3 regions of the Pseudomonas tritici genome follow, and region 1 is predicted to be linked to each of the others. Evidence: riboswitches for the same ligand, from Rfam matches in the RefSeq annotation. Region 1 holds a riboswitch; each other region holds the start of a gene.

Region 1 (6,784 bases):
AAACACGAATAACAAACCCGCCATATGCCCGCGAACAAATGGCGGGGAATGCCGCCGTAACGCGCATTCAGCTCGCACCCTCATCAGGAAAAATCCGGCATCTTGGAAGCTCTTTTTCAGGAATAACGCCACATAATCGGGACGTTACTGACGATATCGGGTGTATTTATCGGACCGCGGCTTTTGAGGAAAAAGTCAAAACGGCCGTTGCCCGTCAGATCGATAGCCAACCTCGACTCGTTGGTGTTGCGGTTGTAATGCAGAACGGCTTGACCCGGCTCACCCGACAGCCGCTTTACAAACGTTAACGCGGTAATACCGGCGTTTTTCAACAAGACCGAAATGTCGATTTTGTCGGTGCCACTCACAAAGTCCATGATCTGGTCAGGGCGTTCCAGTGTGGAGTCGCTGACGTTGTCGTAGACAAAGGTATCTGCCCCCCCTCCCCCCCTGAGCCAATCAGCGCCCGCTCCCCCCTTGAGCATGTTGTCTGCATGATTACCGATGATCACATCATGGCCAGAACCGCCGATTGCGTTCTCCAGCGTAACGCCTTTGGCGATAGAAACATTCCCCCGCAAGCCTCCAACATCGGAATAGGATTCAGGGTTGAGGTTGATAGTCTGGTTTTGGCGATACTTGGAACAATCCAACGTATCGTTACCGCCACCGTCCCACACGCAGAAGAGTGCCGTATCATTGGGATTATTGAGTTGATAATAGTCTCGACCCGAATTGGAGTTAAAACCGTAAGTGGTGTCTGAATTGCGCGTCCTGTAATTGGCACCATACAAACGCTGGGCAGCAGCAATATCACCCATCAATGGAGCAGCAGAGTAATTTTCTTTATGGTTCTGACCACCTTCGTGAGCGTCGAAGTAGCTCATGACAGTATGACCACGAGTATCCTGCGCATAAACGGCACTGCGAGCGTAACTGGGAGAGGTAGAATTAGAAGCGTCATAGTCTGCGGGGTGCGCAAGACCCAACGTATGGCCTATTTCATGGGTTAGTGTATATCGGCCATGATTATGAAGTGCAGGAGAAGTATTGGTGCCATAGTGGGGATTGATGAACACTTTACCGTCTTGGCCTGGGTACTGGCCAAAAGCAACCGCGGGGCCCTCGTTGTTGGAAAAAGCCAAGCGTCCTTCGCCACGGCCGGTACGTTCTTCGAACGACACATTCGCCACATCGGCCCAAGATTGCATGGACAGTCTGGCTTGGTTTTTCTGTGTGGTATTGAACTCTCTATCCCCTCTCGTCAATTTGTTGAATGAAAAGGAGATTGCCGTGACACCATCACCGTTTCTGTCAGCCCATTTCACATTTTCTCGAGTGAGCTGCTGAGCAACTTGATCCACGGTAAAGATCGGTTTGGCAAAGTTCCGCCTTATATGCGGGTCGGCGCTGCGCAACGTGGGATCTGAGGAACCGGCTCGCTGAAGGCCGGCGGACGGATTATAGGAAGGCTGCTGGCTATTAGTTATTTTCAAAATCACCACCATATTTAATTATTCGACGGAGATAAACCTCGATCACAAGCACAATTTGGAAAAAATCACTCAACCCGTTCCTGAATAACCCGGCAATCTTTAAAATCTGGAAATACAATAACTGGCAACGATAACAATTTAACATTACTCCACGGCATCTGGCCGCCCCAATGGCCGACTGAAAAAAAAGCAAAATTCAACTTAAACTCAAATATCTACACAATATATTTTTAGATTTCAGCAACAGGATGAACAACAGGCGAAACTTATGAAACACATGGGAGGATAAGCCCCTGCATCAGCCCGCCAATAGAAACTCCGGCGTCAGACATTTTCACCTCTCGTGCCATCAAGGCGGCGCAGTCCTCATTTGACGGGAGCGTTCTCTCCATGCTCTCCTACACATCTTGTTTCGGGTGCCCTTCACAGGGTGAAACGGGAAACCGGTGCGCCATAGATCTATGGCAAGTCCGGTGCTGCCCCCGCAACGGTAAGCGAGCGAAGCGTCAAATCCACTGTGCTGTGCATGGGAAGGAGATGCTTATCAGGCTGGGCTCTTTCAAGAGCCGCCCCTCGCAAGCCCGGAGACCGGCCCGAAAAATCAGATAACAAACCCGCGGTGGGCGGGCGCTGTTCAGAACCCTGCGTGCCTGGCTCGCGGGGTTTTCATGCGCTCGTTTCACCCTGACACCTGAAAGGGACGCGCCATGTCGATCATCAGCAGCACTTCGCACTCCGCCAGCAGCACCTCCACCTTGAGCCAACGCCTGACCGCCGCAATCGGCGCGTCGATCCTGGGCGCGTGCCTGGTGTATTTCGCCGGTTTCTCGCACATCGAGGCGGTGCATAACGCTGCCCACGATACCCGCCACAGCGCCGCGTTCCCGTGCCACTGAGACCTGCCGACATGATCAAGCGTATTGCGCAAACTGCAGGTTTCACCGGTCTTCTGGCTGCCCTGCTGCTGACCCTGCTGCAAAGCTTCTGGGTCGCCCCATTAATTCTGCAGGCGGAAACCTTTGAAAAGGCCCCGGCCGCGACTGAAGTGGTGCATGAGCACGCAGCCGGTAATGCCGCGCACACCCACGACGCCGAAGCCTGGGAACCGGAAGACGGCTGGCAGCGCGTATTGTCTACCACCGGCGGTAATCTGGTGGTGGCTGTCGGTTTCGCGCTGATGCTCGCCGGCCTCTATACCCTGCGCGCACCCACCCGCACTGCCCAGGGCCTGCTTTGGGGTTTGGCCGGCTACGCGACCTTCGTGTTGGCGCCGACAATGGGCCTACCGCCTGAGCTGCCAGGCACTGCTGCCGCTGATCTCGCACAACGGCAGATCTGGTGGGTGGGCACCGCCGCCTCCACCGCTGCGGGCATAGCGCTGATCGTGTTCGGCCGCAATTGGCTGCTCAAAGCGCTGGGCGTAGCGATTCTGGTCGTGCCACACGTGATCGGCGCGCCGCAGCCGGAAGTGCATTCGATGCTAGCCCCCGAAGCCTTGGAAGCGCAGTTCAAGATTGCTTCGCAGTTGACCAATGTCGCCTTCTGGCTGGCGCTGGGCCTGATCAGCGCCTGGCTGTTCCGCCGCAATCGTGATGATCAATACTCAGCATGATTTTAGTGGTCGGCCTGGGGTGCCAGCGGGGTTGTGACGTTCACACCCTGCGGGCCCTGCTCGACAGCGCCCTCGCCGAGGGCGGTATCGAGCTTCAACGGATCACCGCGCTGGCCAGTATCGACCGCAAGCGCGATGAACCTGGCCTTCAAGCCCTGGCCGATCTGTTGAACTTGCCATTCCAGTGTTTCGATGCTGATCAGTTGGCGGGTTATGCAGAACAGCTGAGCCACAAATCCGCGATCGCGTTTGCCCATACGGGCTGCTACGGCATTGCCGAAAGCGCCGCCCTGGCCCTGGCTGAATACCTCGCCAACGCCCCTGCTCGCCTGTTGATTAGCCGCAAGCAAACCGCCCAGGCCACCTTCGCATTGGCTTGCGCCGGCTGAAAACCTGATAATCGCCCGTTCCGATCATGAGCGTTGTTCATGCTCGTGCGTTTTTCCATAGGATATTCCCATGACCGTCTACTTCATCGGCGCAGGCCCCGGCGACCCGGAATTGATCACCGTCAAAGGCCAGCGGCTGATCCGCAGTTGCCCGGTGATCATCTATGCCGGCTCGCTGGTGCCGACGGCAGTGCTCAAAGGCCACCAGGCAGAACAGTTGGTCAACAGTGCCGAATTGCACCTTGAACAGATTATCGACCTGATCAAGACCGCCCATGCGAAAGGCCAGGACGTGGCACGCGTGCATTCTGGCGACCCAAGCCTGTATGGAGCGATTGGCGAGCAGATCCGCCATTTGCGTGAGCTGGGCATTCCATTCCAGATCATTCCCGGCGTCACCGCAGTGGCGGCTTGTGCAGCGTTGTTGGAAACCGAGCTGACCCTGCCGGACATCGCCCAGAGTGTGATCCTGACCCGTTATGCGGATAAAACCAGCATGCCCGCTGGCGAGGACTTTGACAGCCTGGCGCGACATGGCACCACCATGGCGATCCATCTGGGGGTCAATCACTTGGAGAAAATCGTCGCGCAACTGCTGCCGCACTATGGCGCAGATTGCCCGATTGCCGTGGTGCACCGCGCGACGTGGCCGGACCAGGATTGGGTCGTTGGGACGCTGAGCGATATTGCCGGGAAGGTGGCCGAGAAGGGATTTCGGCGGACGGCGTTGATTGTGGTGGGTCGGGTGTTGGGCAGTGACGGTTTTAGTGAGTCTTCGCTGTATCGCGCAGGGCATGCGCATCTTTACCGATCTTAACAAGCCAAATTAAATTAAAGATACAACATATTGATTTATATGAATAAACACTATTAAAACTGTGGGAGCGGGCTTGCTCGCTCCCACAGTTGATTTGTTTTGTTAGATAGGCATCTCAAGACATTGAATTTAAACAATAAAAAAACGGCGCTCACGGGGCGCCGTTTTTTGTCCGCAGTGAACACCTTACTCAGTAGTAGGCGTTTTCTTTCTGCGTGTGGTCGGTCACGTCACGTACACCCTTGAGCTCTGGGACACGCTCCAGCAGGGTGCGCTCGATGCCTTCGCGCAGGGTCACGTCCGCCTGGCCGCAGCCTTGGCAGCCGCCGCCAAACTTGAGCACGGCAATGCCGTCATCCACCACGTCGATCAGACTGACCTGGCCGCCGTGGCTGGCCAGGCCCGGGTTGATCTCGGTTTGCAGGTAGTAGTTGATACGCTCGTTCACCGGGCTATCAGCGTTGACGTTCGGCACCTTGGCGTTCGGCGCCTTGATGGTCAGTTGGCCGCCCATGCGATCGGTGGCGTAGTCGACCACGGCGTCGTCGAGGAAGGCTTCGCTGAAGGCGTCGATGTACGCGGTGAAGCTTTTCAGCCCCAGGGCGGTGTCTTCAGGCTTCTCTTCCCCTGGCTTGCAGTAGGCAATGCAAGTCTCGGCGTATTGGGTGCCGGGTTGGGTGATAAAGACGCGAATACCGATACCTGGGGTGTTCTGCTTGGACAGCAGGTCAGCCAGGTAATCGTGGGCGGCGTCGGTAATGGTTATGGCAGTCATGGAAACTCCTCACAGGCTTGCCGGCAGTTTACGCCAAATTATTACAGAGGTACAAAGTCCTAGTATTTTTGTCGGGAAAGGACTGCGGGATCATCAATGCCGAACCAACGCTTGAGCGTGCGATAGGTCGACTTTTCCAGCCATTGATAGCTCGCAAAGGCGCAAAGCGCTGTTAATACAATGCAAACAGGCAGCATCGCATAGGGATCTATTCCCGTACGCTTGACCACCCACAGCCCAGCGCACAGAACCAGCACGTGGATCAGATACACCGAGTAAGAGCAGTCCCCCATCAGTTTCAACACGCGTGAGCCATGGAAGTAAGGCTCCAGTGCCACGCAACTGATGACCAGGATCGCGCTGGGCACGCCCCACTCCAATGCACGGGGCACATCCGCCCCGTGATAAAACATCACACACGCCACCACAATCCCCAGCAACGGCACCCACGCCCTGACCCGGCAAAGGCCGCGGCGATACAGCATGCCGATGACGATACCCATAAGAAACTCCAGGACAATATCATTGCTGTAAAAACCGTCGGCCAAGTCCAGGGCGGGACCGATGAGGTAGCACACCAGGTACAACAGCACGGCCACCACCCACAACCGATAGTCCCCACGAACCCACAAGGCGACGGCGAACAGGCCATAGAACAGCATCTCGAAGTTCAGGGTCCAGCCGACATCCAGCAGCGGATAGACGCCGTAGCCTGCCGGGTGTTGGGCAGGGATAAAGAGCAACGACAGGAGCACATGGCCCAGCGCGAGTTGAACATCGGGGAACATCGAGGGCACAGCCAGGGTGAGCAGGGCCAGCAGCAAGGTATAGAACCAATACGCCGGCGCGATCCGTGCCACGCGCATGAGCATGAAACGCCAAGGTGTCAGGGCTTTGTCTGCGGTCGCAAGGAAGATCACCAGGCCGCTGATGACAAAGAACACATCCACCCCTGCGCCGCCTTTTTCGACGAACAGGTACTCCAGCGCGTTGTGCACCTCAAAGTTGAAAAACAGCTGCATAAAGTGATGACCCACCACCAGCCACGCAGCCAAGGCGCGAAGAAACTGCACTGAAATCAACATCATCGGACTACCTTTTAGAACCCCGCACAGTAGATATCCGATTACTTCAACGCCCGCCTGGAGAGATGACTGGATCAGTGCCTGTAGTTATAGGTTCTCATAACGGTTCATGTCCAACACACCCTCTTCCACGGGCGCGACTTCGTGGAGGTACTGCGACAGATCGTGGAAGTACTGCCAGAACAACGGATGACTGCGCCGCACGCCCCAGCGGTCGACGATCTTTTCGAAACGATTGGCATCTTTGGCCCGCTCCATTTCAGCCACGAACTCGGGCACTTCCTGGGCGGGGATATTGAACATGAAGTTCGGGTAACTGCTGAGTACGCCGGGGTAAAGGGTCAAGGTGTCGAGTCCCGGCTGGTAGCGATAGGCTTCGCCCAGCAAAAACGCGACATTACTGTGGGCACGGTTGCGCAGCAGGCTGTAGATCTCGCGCTTGCCGCTGGCAGTTTGAATGCGCAACATCGTGGCTTCGGGCAATTGATCGATCACCTTGAGCCCGGCGGCCGGGCGTGAGGTCAAGCGGCTCAACGCCTGCTCCGCATCCTGCAAAACCGGATCAATACCGCTGCGCGAGCAATACGCACTCACACATCGGTTAAACGGG
Region 2 (6,784 bases), 1.7 Mb from region 1:
CCACCGATATCGTCGGTGTCATCCTCAGCCAGGCAACTGCGTCCAGCCTGGCGCTGATCGGTTGGTTGACCAACCTGGTGCTGATCCCGGTCGTGGCGTTCTACCTGCTGCGCGACTGGGACATCATGATGGCCAAGATCCGCAGCCTGCTACCGCGCGATCGTGAGGAGCGCATTGTTTCCTTGGCAGGCGAGTGTCATGAGGTGTTGGGCGCGTTTGTGCGTGGCCAACTGCTGGTGATGCTGGCGCTGGGCATCATCTATGCTGGCGGCTTGATGGCGATCGGTCTGGAGCTGGGCTTGTTGATCGGCCTGATCGCCGGCCTGGCCGCTATCGTGCCGTACATGGGCTTTGTGATCGGTATCGGCGCGGCGCTGGTGGCCGGGCTGTTCCAGTTTGGCGGTGACTTGTACCCGATGCTGGGGATTGTTGCGGTGTTCATGGTCGGCCAGGCGCTGGAAGGCATGGTGCTCACGCCCTTGCTGGTGGGCGACCGGATTGGCCTGCACCCGGTGGCGGTGATCTTTGCAATCCTGGCGGGCGGTGAGCTGTTCGGGTTTACCGGCATCCTGCTGGCACTGCCGGTGGCGGCGGTGATCATGGTGCTGGTGCGCCATATGCACGATCTGTACAAGGATTCGGATGTGTATACCGGCGTTGAAGACCCCGAGCTGTAACCGCTTCGTAACAAACCCGGCCAAGGCCGGGTTTGTTGTTTCTGGAGCAACGGCGCCAAACAATCTGCACAAATCCAACAAGTTAACGCAAACCTTTGATTTTGCTTGCGGTCTGCTGCATTGTGCGCCCGGCGTCACGGGTATAAACTTTGCAAACTTTACACAGAGGCCACTAACGGTTCGTTTGGAGCCGTTCAGTCAGCATGAAACCGATTCAGCTGCCCTTGGGTGTGCGTCTGCGTGATGACGCCACCTTTATCAACTACTACCCAGGCGCCAATGCCGCTGCACTCGGCTATGTCGAGCGGCTCTGCGAAGCCGACGCCGGGTGGACCGAAAGCCTGATCTATCTGTGGGGCAAGCACGGCGTAGGGCGTACTCACCTGTTGCAGGCCGCGTGCCTGCGTTTCGAGCAGATGGGCGAGCCAGCGGTTTACCTGCCCCTGGCTGAGTTGATGGACCGTGGCATCGGCATCTTCGACCACCTCGAGCAATACGAGCTGGTGTGCCTGGACGATCTGCAAGCGATCGCCGGCAAGGCAGACTGGGAAGAGGCGCTGTTTCACCTGTTCAACCGCCTGCGTGACAGCGGTCGGCGTTTATTGATTGCCGCCTCGACTTCCCCACGTGAACTTCCGATCAAGCTGGCTGACCTCAAGTCGCGTCTGACCCTGGCGCTGATCTTCCAGATGCGCCCGCTGTCCGACGAGGACAAACTGCGCGCCTTGCAATTGCGCGCGTCGCGTCGCGGCCTGCATCTCACCGACGAGGTGGGGCATTTCATCCTTACCCGTGGCACACGCAGCATGAGCGCCTTATTCGATTTGCTCGAGCAACTCGATCAGGCTTCCTTGCAGGCTCAACGAAAATTGACGATCCCTTTCCTGAAAGAAACGTTGGGCTGGTAACCCATTGAATTGACGGGGTTCGGCAATTTTCAGGCGCCAGAAAACCTGCGTTTGAACCGTATTGGTCACGCATTTCAATCGATAAATGGAATTACGGCTTAGATGGCATAGTCCAATCGGGAAGTCACATAGACCACGATTGAATTTGCAAATCGATGTGATAGAAGGCATAGTCTCGGCTTCTTTACATACCAGCCACGGTCGTGCCCATGCTAAATCGCTTCGCACCCCTCGTGCCTCTCGCACTCGTTACCCTGTTGTTTGGTTGCGCCTCCCACCCTCAACAGGTGGCAGAACAGCAAAAACCACAGGTTCAAAACCAGGCCAAATTTGTTGCTGCACAGTCTGCTTCTGTTTACGAAGAAGAGCTGGCAACTGAAAAAGAATTGGCCAATTTCTCCGGCAGCAAGCCTTACCAGCTTCCAGTTCTCGCCGACAGCATCCTCGAACGCGGCATGTCCCTGATCGGTACCCGTTACCGTTTCGGCGGTACTTCCGAAGCCGGTTTCGACTGCAGCGGTTTCATCGGCTACCTGTTTCGTGAAGAAGCGGGCATGAACCTGCCACGCTCCACTCGCGAAATGATCAACGTGAATGCACCGTTGGTCGCGCGAAACAACCTCAAGCCCGGTGATCTGCTTTTCTTTAGTACGGCAGGTCGTGGTCGCGTCAGCCATGCCGGTATCTACTTGGGCGATAACCAGTTTATCCACTCCAGCAGCCGTCGCAGTGGCGGTGTTCGAGTCGACAACCTGGGTGATAGCTACTGGAGCAAAACCTTCATCGAAGCCAAGCGCGCACTCGCCATGGCCCCGACGACGGTTACCGCTAGCAAGTAAACTTAAAGTGATACTTGAAGTTTGACGTGTAAGCGCTAGAATCCCTGGACATTGTTGTAATCCGTTCGCGCGAGCTTTGCTTGCGCGTTCTGGTTTTCAGCGTTCGGCAGCGAAAAGCCGCATCCAGACCAGGATTGTTCTGCACATGTCGACCTCGGCCCGCCTGATTCTTATTGTTTGCGCCGCGCTGCTCAGCGCCTGTGCAAGCCGCCCACCGCCGCCCGCGCCTGTCGCGGTGAAGCCTAAGCCGGTGTTCAACTATTCCACCCAGAATTTCTCGCCTGCGGCTGAAGATGTGCTCTTCCGCGCGCTGGGTCTGGTCGGCACGCCTTATCGTTGGGGCGGCAACACGCCGGACTCCGGGTTTGATTGCAGCGGTTTGATTGGTTTTGTGTTTCGCGACGCTGCCGGCATCTCATTGCCGCGTACTACGCGTGAACTGATCGTAATGCGCGCCCAGGACGTCAGCGAGCAGAACCTGCAGACCGGCGACCTGCTGTTCTTCGCCACCGGTGGTGGTTCACAGGTCAGCCACGCCGGGATCTACGTGGGGGAAGGGCGCTTTGTGCACGCGCCGCAAACGGGCGGTACGGTGAAGCTGGATACCTTGTCCAAGGCGTATTGGCAGAATGCGTACCTGAGTGCCAAGCGTGTGTTGCCGGCGAATCTGGCGCGTAATCCCTAGCGGCAGCTACGAGCTGTCAGCTGCAAAAAGGCGCAATGCCTGCTTGCAGCTTCAAGCGTGAGGCTTGCTGCTCCGCTATCTAGCGGCCGACACCCGCCATACCTTATTCCCCACATCATCGGCCACCAGCAAATCCCCCTGCTGGTCAATCACCACGCCCACCGGGCGGCCCATGGCTTTCTCGTCCTTATCGAGGAACCCCGTCAGCACGTCCACCGGCGGCCCTTTAGGCTGCCCACCCTCGAACGGCACGAAGATCACCTTGTAGCCACTGTGCGGCTTGCGATTCCACGAACCATGCTGGCCGATAAACGCGCCGTTACTGAACTGCGCAGGGAGTTTGCTGCCCTCGGCAAACGTCAGCCCCAGGGATGCGGTGTGCGGGCCTACCGCGTAATCCGGCGCGATCGCCTTGGCCACCAAGTCCAAATTCTGCGGATTGACCCGCACATCCACATGCTGCCCGTAGTAGCTGAACGGCCAGCCATAGAAGCCGCCATCCTTGACCGAGGTGATGTAGTCCGGCACCAGGTCGCTGCCGATTTCGTCACGCTCGTTGACTGCCGTCCACAACTTACCGCTCTGCGGCTCCCACGCCATACCGTTCGGGTTGCGCAGGCCGGAGGCGAAGATGCGGTGCTCGCCGCTGGCGCGATCGACTTCCCAGATCGCCGCCCGGCCTTCTTCCGCTTGCAGGCCGTTTTCACCGACGTTGCTATTGGAACCCACGCTCACGTACAGCTTGGTGCCGTCCTTGCTGGCCACCACGTTTTTCGTCCAGTGGTGGTTCAGAGGCCCGCCCGGCAGGTCGACGACGTTGGTGCCGGCTTGCTTGATCGCAGTGTCACCCGGTTGATAGGGGAAACGCAGCAGCTTGTCCGAGTCAGCGACGTACAGGTCGTTGCCGACCAGTGTCATGCCAAACGGCGAATTGAGATTCTCCAGGAATACCGTGCGCGTCTCTGCGACGCCGTCGTGGTCGGCGTCACGCAGTAGCGTGATGCGATTCGGGCTCGGCACCCCGGCGCCAGCGCGGCCCATGACTTTCTCCATGACCCAGCCACGAACGCCCTTGGAGTCATCCGGCTTGGGCGGCGCGTTGGTTTCCGCTACCAGCACATCGCCATTTGGTAGCACATACAGCCAGCGCGGATGGTCCAGGCCTTCGGCAAACGCCGCAACCTGGGTACCGGCGGCGGCCGTTGGCTTCACGCCCTCGGGCCAACCGATGGCGGGGGCGATATTGACGGTGGGGATCAGGGTTTTGTTCGGTTCCGGCAACTTGGGCGAAGGCCCGGTACCGTCGGAGACCTGGAGGGTGGAGCTTTCACCGCAGGCGGCGAGGGTGCCGGCGACCAGGATGAGTAGGGCAAGTCTTGTTTTATGCATGGTGTTCTCCTTAATACCTGTAAGGGTAGAGGAGGTCGGCGGTGCGATGGTTCAAGTGCAAGGTCAGCTTTCATTGACGCTCCACCCCCAACCCACTAACCTTCGCGGCTTGTTCCAGGTGCTCTGTGACCAATGGGTCGACCGAGTGAAACAGGGAAGCCGGTGAGTGAGCGCACTTGTACACAGTGCTGCCGCGATTCCGGCGCTGCCCCCGCAACGGTAAATGAGTCAAGACGCTGCCTTTTGCCACTGTATCGCCAGCGATATGGGAAGGCGTAGCGTTGGCCTGCGCGCTCTCTATACGAGGGCAACGGCGCCACTCATGAGCCCGGAGACCGGCCTGTTACATCCAACAGCATCACGGTGGGCGATGCTTGGCTGTCTGTTTTTCTTTTTTCCTGCCCGCCGTTTTTGTCCAGCCCCAACGGAGAGCTGTCATGACCGATTCCCCCGACCGCGACGAACGCCACCTGGCGCGCATGCTGCGCAAAAAAGCCGTGATCGACGAACGCATTGCCAATTCCCCCAACGAGTGCGGCTTGCTGCTGGTGCTCACCGGCAACGGCAAAGGCAAGAGCAGCTCCGCGTTCGGCATGCTGGCCCGGGCCATGGGCCACGGCATGCAGTGCGGCGTGGTGCAGTTCATCAAGGGGCGTCACAGCACCGGTGAAGAGTTGTTCTTCCGCCGATTCCCCGAGCAAGTACGTTTCCACGTCATGGGCGAAGGCTTCACCTGGGAAACCCAGGATCGCCAACGTGACATCGCCGCGGCCGAAGCCGCCTGGGCGGTGTCCCGCGAACTGCTGCAAGACCCGAGCATCGGCATGGTCGTGCTGGATGAGCTGAACATCGCCCTCAAGCACGGCTACCTCGAACTGGACCAGGTGCTCAGTGACTTGCAGGCCCGCCCGCCGATGCAGCACGTGGTGGTCACCGGCCGTGGCGCCAAGCCTGAGTTGATCGAAATGGGTGACACCGTCACCGAAATGGGCATGCTCAAGCACGCGTTCCAGGCCGGTATCAAGGCACAGAAGGGCGTCGAACTTTGAATCAGCCCCGTCATTGCCCGGCCGTATTGATCGCCGCACCGGCGTCCGGCCAGGGCAAAACCACCGTCACCGCCGCGCTGGCCCGATTGCACCGCAACCTGGGTCGCAAGGTGCGCGTGTTCAAATGCGGCCCGGATTTCCTCGACCCGATGATCCACGAGCGCGCCAGCGGTGCGCCGGTGTATCAATTGGACATGTGGATGGTGGGCGAGCAGGAAAGTCGCCGCCTGCTGTGGGAAGCAGCGGGCGAGGCCGACTTGATCCTGATCGAAGGCGTGATGGGCTTATTTGACGGCACCCCTTCCAGCGCCGACCTGGCGCGACACTTCGGCGTGCCGGTACTGGGCGTTATTGACGGCACGGCCATGGCCCAGACCTTTGGCGCCTTGGCCCTGGGCCTGGCGCGTTATCAGCCGGACTTGCCGTTCGCCGGGGTGCTGGCCAACCGCGTTGGCACGCTGCGTCATGCGCAATTGCTGGAAGGCAGCCTCACCGAAGGCCTGCGCTGGTACGGCGCGTTGTCCCGCGAGACCGGTATAGAGCTGCCTAGCCGTCACCTGGGCCTGGTGCAAGCCAGCGAACTGAATGACCTTGATGTGCGCCTTGACGCCGCCGCCCAAGCCTTGGGCAGCAGTTGCGAAGTGGCCTTGCCGCCGCCGGTGACCTTTGCTGCACCGGAAGTGATCGAGGCCGAGCCACTGCTCAAGGGTGTGCGTATTGCGGTGGCCCGCGACGAAGCCTTCGCTTTTACCTACGGCGCCAGTCTTGATCTGCTGCGGGCCATGGGCGCCGAGCTGAAGTTTTTCTCGCCCATTCACGATCGCGCATTGCCTCATGCCGACAGCCTCTACCTGCCCGGCGGTTACCCGGAACTGCACCACCAGGCGCTGTCGGAAAACGCCCCAATGCTCGACGCGATCCGCGCTCACCATGCGGCCGGCAAACCCTTGCTCGCCGAATGCGGCGGCATGCTCTACCTGCTGGACTCGCTCACCGATGTCGACGGCACCCGCGCCGAACTGGTGGGCCTGTTGCAGGGCGATGCGGTGATGCAAAAGAAACTGGCGGCCCTGGCGCTGCAAAGCGTCGAGTTGCCGGAAGGCACACTGCGTGGTCACACCTATCACCATTCGCTGACCAGCACCGACTGGCAGCCGATTGCCAGGGGGGTGAGCCCCAATGGTGGGCGCGGGGCTGAGGCGGTTTACCGTCAGGGGCGGATGACGGCTTCTTACGT
Region 3 (6,784 bases), 1.4 Mb from region 1:
GAGCGCAGGGCGGTGCCTTTGATCTTTGGCGTAAACAGCCCCTTGCCGATCAGCCAGTCGGCGTCTTGTGCCGATTGCTGCAGTGCATATTGCTTGATCAGTGAGCCGAACACGTCCGACAGCGACTCGTTCAACGCGCCGGACTGATTGAAGTACATCAGCTTGGCCTCATCCTCGGTGACGCCATGGGCCAACTCATGGCCAATCACGTCGAGCGCCACTGTGAAGCGATTGAACAACTGCTCATCGCCATCACCAAACACCATCTGGGCCGAGTTCCAGAACGCATTGTTGTAGTTCTGGCCAAAATGAACGGTCGCGTCCAATGCCATGCCGGCATCATCGATGGAGTTGCGGTCGAAGACCTGCTCGAAAAAATCAAAGGTGGCGCCCAAGCCATCGTAGGCCTCGTCCACCGCCGCATCACCGCTGGCGGGCTGCCCTTCGCCACGGACCAGCGTTCCCGGCAGGCTGTCGGTGCCCTCGGCGCTGTAGATCGAACGCCGCTTGCCTGCGCCCATGGCCAGGGCCATGTGAGCGGGCCCTTTGGCGGGCACCGCGACCATACGCAGCGAGCGAAACGTGCTGTCTTTGGCGCGGGTGCGCAACGCGATTTCCCGCTGCGCTTTATCACCGTTGCGGGCGATCTGGTCGAGCATGTAGGGCGGGATCAGGCAGAAAATCGGATTGCGATGCTGCTGGCGAACACACATTGGCTGGCTCCATTTGGCATGTGACAACGTCCGGGTATCGACTCAGGATAGCCCCCTGGGATCAACGCGTGTCATCAATTGTCATTAACCTATGTTGCAGTCGTGTTTATCCAAGGAGGACTGACCGATGCCCGCACGCAAAACCAAAATCGACCTTTCGTACCGCCCACGGCTCGCCGACCTGCGCCCGCTGCTCGCGCCGAGCCCCACTCTGCTGGAGGCCAGGGCGGCGACGCCACGCGTCACTGCGGCCAAGGATTTCAAGGACCGGAGCGGCTACGCCGAGGATTTTCTCGGCAGCTTCGTGGTGCCCTGGCCCACCGTTGAGGACGCGATTGCGGATGATGTACAGACGCTGAAAGAGGGCGGCGACCGCCTGGACTACACGCACTTCTCGGTGACGATGTCACGCTCAAGGCGCCTCGCGCTGTACGTGGGCGCCAATATCGACGGGGGGCTGCATGTGGACGTTGCCCGTAGCAACGACATCTGGGCCTACGATGGCCGCCTGCCCATCGACGCGCAGGTGGGCGAAGACCTCTACGCCAGCAATGGCCTTGATCGCGGCCACCTGGTACGCCGACAGGACCCCAATTGGGGCGACGAGGCAAAAATCGCCAACTTCGACACATTCCACTTCACCAACTGCTCGCCGCAGATGAATGGGTTCAACCAGAAGACCTGGCTGGAGCTCGAAGACTATATTCTCGATAACACCCAACGCTGGAAAGCCCGCGCCACCATGTTTACCGGGCCGGTGTTTGCCGACGACGACCGAGTGTACCGGGGCGTTAAAATCCCCAAGGCCTTCTGGAAAGTCGTCGCCTACCTCGGTGACGACGGCAAGCCTCGCGCGAGTGCCTACATGATTGACCAGAACCGCGAATTGGGCCAGCTCGAGCTGGTGTTTGGCCAGCTCAGGACCTACCAACGCAGTGTGGTCCAGATAGAACGGCTGACCGGCCTCCGTTTTGCCAACCTCGCCGACTACGACGGCTTCAGCAACGAAGAACGCGCCACCGGCACGCGGATTGAAGCGCTGATACAAGGTCCGGAAGACATTCGTCTCTGACCGAACGGACGACGTACATCAAGTGTGGGAGCTGGCTTGCCTGCGAAGACGGCGGCACAGGTATCTACATATTTTCAATGTGAAAGTGCGTAGCAGCTGTCGAGCCCTGGCGAGGCTGCGTTTGCGGTCTGTCTGACACACCGCTGACGCAGCCTCGCCAGGGCTCGACAGCTGCTACGCAGAGCGCTCGCTCAAGATGTGTAGATACTTCTGGCTATCGCAGCGGTTCGACAAGCCAACACCCACATTTTGATCTGCGGTGATTGGCCGACTCCGTCCAACATCGGCCTAGACGCGGAACAACAGCGCCAGTTTGCCCAGACGGCTCTAAGTGCGAGTAGTCATTGCGCATTGATGTAATGAAATTGCGCCTGGGTCTTTTCAACGGCCGCACGCACTGTGTCTCTTTGTGCATCGGTGCCCGAGTAGTAAATCTGCATCCCGTTCAAATCCTGCCCTTCGACCGCTTTGCTGATCACAGCAACGTCAACTGGGCTGCCGGCGCCGATAATCAAAAAGAACACATCGCCCATGCGTTTTGCATTCAGCAATTCGCCCCTGAGGTGGGCGGCGTTCTGATCACTGGCCATGGCAATCGCCAGCGTATCGCCAAACAAACCGGTTTTGGGGATGCTCATCGTGTGCAAACGGAGCTTGTCCGAGCCGGCGGGCATCGACTTGACGTACGCGGTGGCGGCCTCGTCAAGAATCTGCTTTTCAGATTTGCCCTGCGTGGCGCAACCGGCGAGCGTGGCGATAAGGGCGAGGACGATTAATGATTTCACTGTGCTTTCCTTGTGTGAAGACTATCCATGGGATGCGCATCATAGGATGACGAACTCCGCGAGAGCTACCACCGTGTTCACGCCTCGAGTATTTGGAGCTCCCGCTAAGGTGCCTGATCGACTACCATACCGCGCCGGTTCCCAAACGGGACTAATAGGGAATCCGAAGCGCGCTACACCCGCGCCAATCGGAACTGCCCCCGCAACTGTAGGTGCTGAGCCTGCTCCTTAATGCCACTGGATCACGTCCGGGAAGGCTGGAGCGTGGCGACGACGCATCAGTCAGGAGACCTGCCGGCTTAAGCTCAATCACTAACCGGCGGGGTGTCCGGGAAGGACACGCTTGCCTGTCTCCACCACAGTGCCCAAGGGTGTGTTTCCGAACCGTACCTCCCCAGTTCCACGTACGGTTCACTCGGAGATTGCCCCATGCTGCCACGCGTCACCGCCCTGCTCGCCGGCGTCAGCTTCTGTGCCCTGGCCCAAGCCGCGCCCACCCACTACCCACTGACCGTGGAAAACTGCGGCAGCCGCCTGACCTTCCAGCAGGCTCCCGCGCGCAGCGTGACGATTGGCCAGGCGGCTACCGAGATGCTTTACGCGCTGGGCGTGGGCGATAAGGTGGTGGGCACTTCGTTGTGGTTCAACAGCGTATTGCCGCAGTTCAAGGCGCAGAACGACAGCATCGAGCGCCTGGCCAACAACGAGCCGAGCTTCGAAGCGGTGATCGCCAAGCGCCCGCAACTGGTAGCCGCCGAGCTGGAATGGGTGGTCGGGCCACAAGGCGTGGTCGGCACCCGCGAGCAATTCCATGAGCTGAAGATCCCTACCTACCTGCTGCCCTCCGACTGCGAAGGCAAAGACAACCTGGTGGGCGCAGATGGCACGCGGCTGGAGCCTTTCCGCATCGCGACGATCTATAAAAGCATCAGCCAACTGGCGCAGATTTTCGACGTACAGGACCGCGGCGAACAATTGAACGACGAACTCAAGGCGCGCCTGGCCAAGTCGGTCGCCACTGTGCAAAGCAAAGGCCTCAAGCACGCCAGCGCGTTGGTGTGGTTCTCCAGTTCCGAGATGGCCAGCGACCCGTACGTGGCCGGCCACAAAGGCATTCCCGAGTTCATGCTGCAAACCCTCGGCCTTTCCAACGTGGTGCAGTCCGATGAAGAGTGGCCCGCCGTCGGCTGGGAAACCATCGCCAAGGCCAACCCGACCTTTTTGATCATCGCACGCATGGACCGGCGCCGTTACCCGGCTGACGACCATGAAAAGAAACTGGCCTTTTTGCGCAGCGACCCGGTCACGCGCAACATGGACGCGGTGAAAAACAACCGCATCATCATCCTCGACGCCATGGCGCTGCAGGCCAGCATTCGTACGTTCGACGGCCTTGAACAACTGGCGGCCGCCATCGACGGCTACGACCTGCACAAATGACTGCCAGCCTGATCCGGACCCTAGTTGCCCTGGCCTTGCTACTGATCGCCCTGCTCGCCGGCGTGGCCATCGGTGAAACCGCCATCTCGCCGCAGGTCGTGCTCCAGGTACTCGCCAACAAACTGTGGGCGGCCGGCTATGTGCTGGACCCGATCGATGAGGGCGTGGTGTGGAACTACCGCCTCACGCGTGCCCTGGTAGCCGCCGCGTGCGGTGCGGGGCTGGCGACGTGCGGGGTGATCCTGCAGTCGTTATTGCGCAACCCATTGGCCGATCCGTACCTGCTGGGCATCAGCGCCGGCGCCTCGACTGGCGCGGTGCTGGTGGCGCTGATGGGCGTGGGCGGCGGGCTGATTTCGTTGTCGGCGGGTGCGTTTGTCGGCGCGGTGGCGGCGTTTGCCCTGGTGATTCTGCTGGCGCGCGCCAGCGGTTCGTCGAGCGGCACCGGCCAGATCATCCTCGCCGGCATTGCCGGATCGCAGCTGTTCAATGCGCTTACCGCGTTCCTGATCACCAAGTCGGCCAGCTCCGAACAGGCGCGCGGCATCATGTTCTGGCTGTTGGGCAACCTCAGCGGCGTGCGCTGGCCATCGGTGTGGTTGGCGGTGCCGATGGCGGTCGTGGGCTTGGCGGTGTGCCTGTGGCATCGTCGGGCGCTGGATGCGTTCACCTTTGGCAGTGACTCGGCGGCGTCCCTCGGTATCCCCGTGCGCCGCGTGCAGTTTGTGTTGGTGGGCTGCGCGGCACTGGTGACGGCGGTGATGGTGTCGATTGTCGGCGCCATCGGCTTTGTCGGGCTGGTGATCCCCCACGCCGTGCGTCTGTTGCTCGGCACCGGGCACTCACGCTTGCTGCCGGCCAGCGCGCTCGGCGGCGCGCTGTTTTTGATTGCAGCGGATGTGCTGTCGCGCACGCTGATCAAAGGCCAGGTGATTCCGGTCGGCGTGGTCACGGCGCTGGTCGGTGCGCCGGTGTTTGCGCTGATCCTCATTGGCCGGAGGAACGCGCGATGAGCGTTTTAAGCTGCACGGGGTTGGGCTTCAAGGTGCGTGAGGCTGAGTTATTACGCGATATTCACCTGGACGTGCAGCTGGGTGAAACCTTGGGGATTGTCGGGCCAAACGGTTCCGGTAAATCCACCTTGCTCAAACTGCTGGCAGGCTTGCGCGCGCCGGCATCTGGCGAAGTATTGTTGGGCGGCCAGCTTTTGGGCGACCTGTCCCGCCGCGCCATCGCACAGCAACTGGCCGTGGTTGAGCAACAGGCTGACACGGACGATGCCATCCGCGTGTTCGACGCCGTGGCGCTGGGCCGTACGCCGTGGTTGTCGGCGCTGAGCCCGTGGTCCAGCGAAGACGATGCCATCGTGAACCAGGCCTTGCATGACGTCGACGCCACTCACCTGAGCAAACGCGCCTGGCGCAGCCTCTCGGGCGGTGAACGCCAACGCGTGCACATCGCCCGCGCATTGGCGCAACGGCCACAGATATTGCTACTGGATGAGCCGACCAATCATTTGGATATCCAGCACCAGCTGGCGATCTTGAAGGGGGTGCAAGGGCTGCCGGTGACCACATTGATTGCGCTGCATGACCTGAATCAAGCGCTGACCTGTGATCGGCTGGCGGTACTGGATCGTGGACAGTTGGTGGCGCTGGGTAAGCCGATGGAAGTGCTGACGCCGCAGCGCTTGCAGGAGACGTTTGGGGTGCAGGCGCACTACCTGACAGACCCGTTTGATGGCGTGCAGATACTGCGGTTGCGCCCGAACTAGAGGCTTCACACAATACACATGTGGGAGCTGGCTTGCCTGCTCCCACATTGATTTGCGGCGTTTCACGTCTACAACAGTCGCTGCATGTGCGTCGTCTGCCACACCGGGTCCGCGTCTACATCCACCACTTCAAACCCCTGCCGCACCCAAAAATCAATCGCCCCCGGCAAAAACGGGTGGGTATGCAGGTAAACCACCTCAACCCCCTCCGCTTTCGCCATTGCCTCCAGCGCCCGATACAACGCCCCCGCCAGACCAAAGCGGCGATAGGCCGGCAACACAAACAGGCGCACCACTTCCACTGTCTTGCGGCCCTGGTAATTCAACTGCGCAAAACGCCCGTCGTAAGGCAAGTAACCAATGGCCGCAACAATCCGGCCCGCCTCCCGAGCGATTAGAAACTGCCCATCGCCCTGTAGATAGATCGCCTCGAATTGCGCCAGGTCCGCCGGCATCCCCGCCGCACTGAGCTTCGGGAACAGCTCGGCGCGGGCCTGCAGCACAAACCTCAGTACGTCAGGAATATCCGCAGTCGTGACCGCCTGAATCCGAGGGTTTTCGCTCATACAACCTCAATCTGCGTGATTCCCACCACCTGCGCCTGTTCCAGAATCTCCTCCGGCGTCGCATCCGCAGGCGGCAGGATCAAGCCATTCTCGGCATCGCCGAAATGCAATTGCAGCAAGTGCAACGCCGCCTCATGCACCGGCAATTCGGGCTGCTTGAATTCGAACACATGGGTGCGCAATTCTTCGTTGAATCGGTAGTTGAGTGTGTATTGGCGCATGGTGGAGTCCTCATGATGAGAGAAGAGCAGCTGATTAACCTGACTCATTGATCAAGTTTTTAGTTCAATGAATCAGCCTTTCAACGGCCTCACGTCACAGGTACCACTCACTGGCGCAACTCACAGACTGCACTGCCCTTCATCCCCGACGCATGCACGCTCACGTGGCGTACGGCAAACCCTGGTTTCTCGACAAGCTTCTTCTCTTCCCAG

The links. Region 1 has a riboswitch for cobalamin ahead of HU722_RS13195 (CbtB domain-containing protein). Riboswitches for the same ligand answer to the same signal wherever they lie in the genome.
Positions count from the first base shown of each region.
Region 2: it holds a riboswitch for cobalamin, as region 1 does, so the genes downstream of both, cobO (cob(I)yrinic acid a,c-diamide adenosyltransferase) here and HU722_RS13195 (CbtB domain-containing protein) in region 1, are expected to answer to the same signal.
Region 3: it holds a riboswitch for cobalamin, as region 1 does, so the genes downstream of both, HU722_RS19570 (ABC transporter substrate-binding protein) here and HU722_RS13195 (CbtB domain-containing protein) in region 1, are expected to answer to the same signal.

Region 1 covers NZ_CP077084.1:2,957,146-2,963,929, reverse strand. The annotation lists gene HU722_RS13200 (M10 family metallopeptidase C-terminal domain-containing protein) at 117-1,508, opposite strand; cobalamin riboswitch at 1,894-2,107, shown strand; gene HU722_RS13195 (CbtB domain-containing protein) at 2,204-2,392, shown strand; gene HU722_RS13190 (CbtA family protein) at 2,404-3,108, shown strand; gene HU722_RS13185 (cobalamin biosynthesis protein) at 3,105-3,497, shown strand; gene cobM (precorrin-4 C(11)-methyltransferase) at 3,568-4,314, shown strand; gene nfuA (Fe-S biogenesis protein NfuA) at 4,505-5,089, opposite strand; gene HU722_RS13170 (acyltransferase family protein) at 5,149-6,174, opposite strand; gene HU722_RS13165 (fatty acid cis/trans isomerase) at 6,262-6,784, opposite strand, start outside.
Region 2 covers NZ_CP077084.1:4,662,480-4,669,263, reverse strand. The annotation lists gene HU722_RS21145 (AI-2E family transporter) at 1-677, shown strand, start outside; gene hda (DnaA regulatory inactivator Hda) at 881-1,585, shown strand; gene HU722_RS21135 (C40 family peptidase) at 1,795-2,424, shown strand; gene HU722_RS21130 (C40 family peptidase) at 2,570-3,109, shown strand; gene HU722_RS21125 (PQQ-dependent sugar dehydrogenase) at 3,185-4,498, opposite strand; cobalamin riboswitch at 4,598-4,856, shown strand; gene cobO (cob(I)yrinic acid a,c-diamide adenosyltransferase) at 4,936-5,547, shown strand; gene HU722_RS21115 (cobyrinic acid a,c-diamide synthase CobB) at 5,544-6,784, shown strand, end outside.
Region 3 covers NZ_CP077084.1:4,320,648-4,327,431, forward strand. The annotation lists gene HU722_RS19555 (M4 family metallopeptidase) at 1-713, opposite strand, end outside; gene HU722_RS19560 (DNA/RNA non-specific endonuclease) at 841-1,785, shown strand; gene HU722_RS19565 (hypothetical protein) at 2,127-2,570, opposite strand; cobalamin riboswitch at 2,689-2,883, shown strand; gene HU722_RS19570 (ABC transporter substrate-binding protein) at 3,000-4,010, shown strand; gene HU722_RS19575 (FecCD family ABC transporter permease) at 4,007-5,023, shown strand; gene HU722_RS19580 (ABC transporter ATP-binding protein) at 5,020-5,784, shown strand; gene HU722_RS19585 (GNAT family N-acetyltransferase) at 5,853-6,350, opposite strand; gene HU722_RS19590 (hypothetical protein) at 6,347-6,571, opposite strand; gene HU722_RS19595 (dsRNA-binding motif domain-containing protein) at 6,679-6,784, opposite strand, start outside.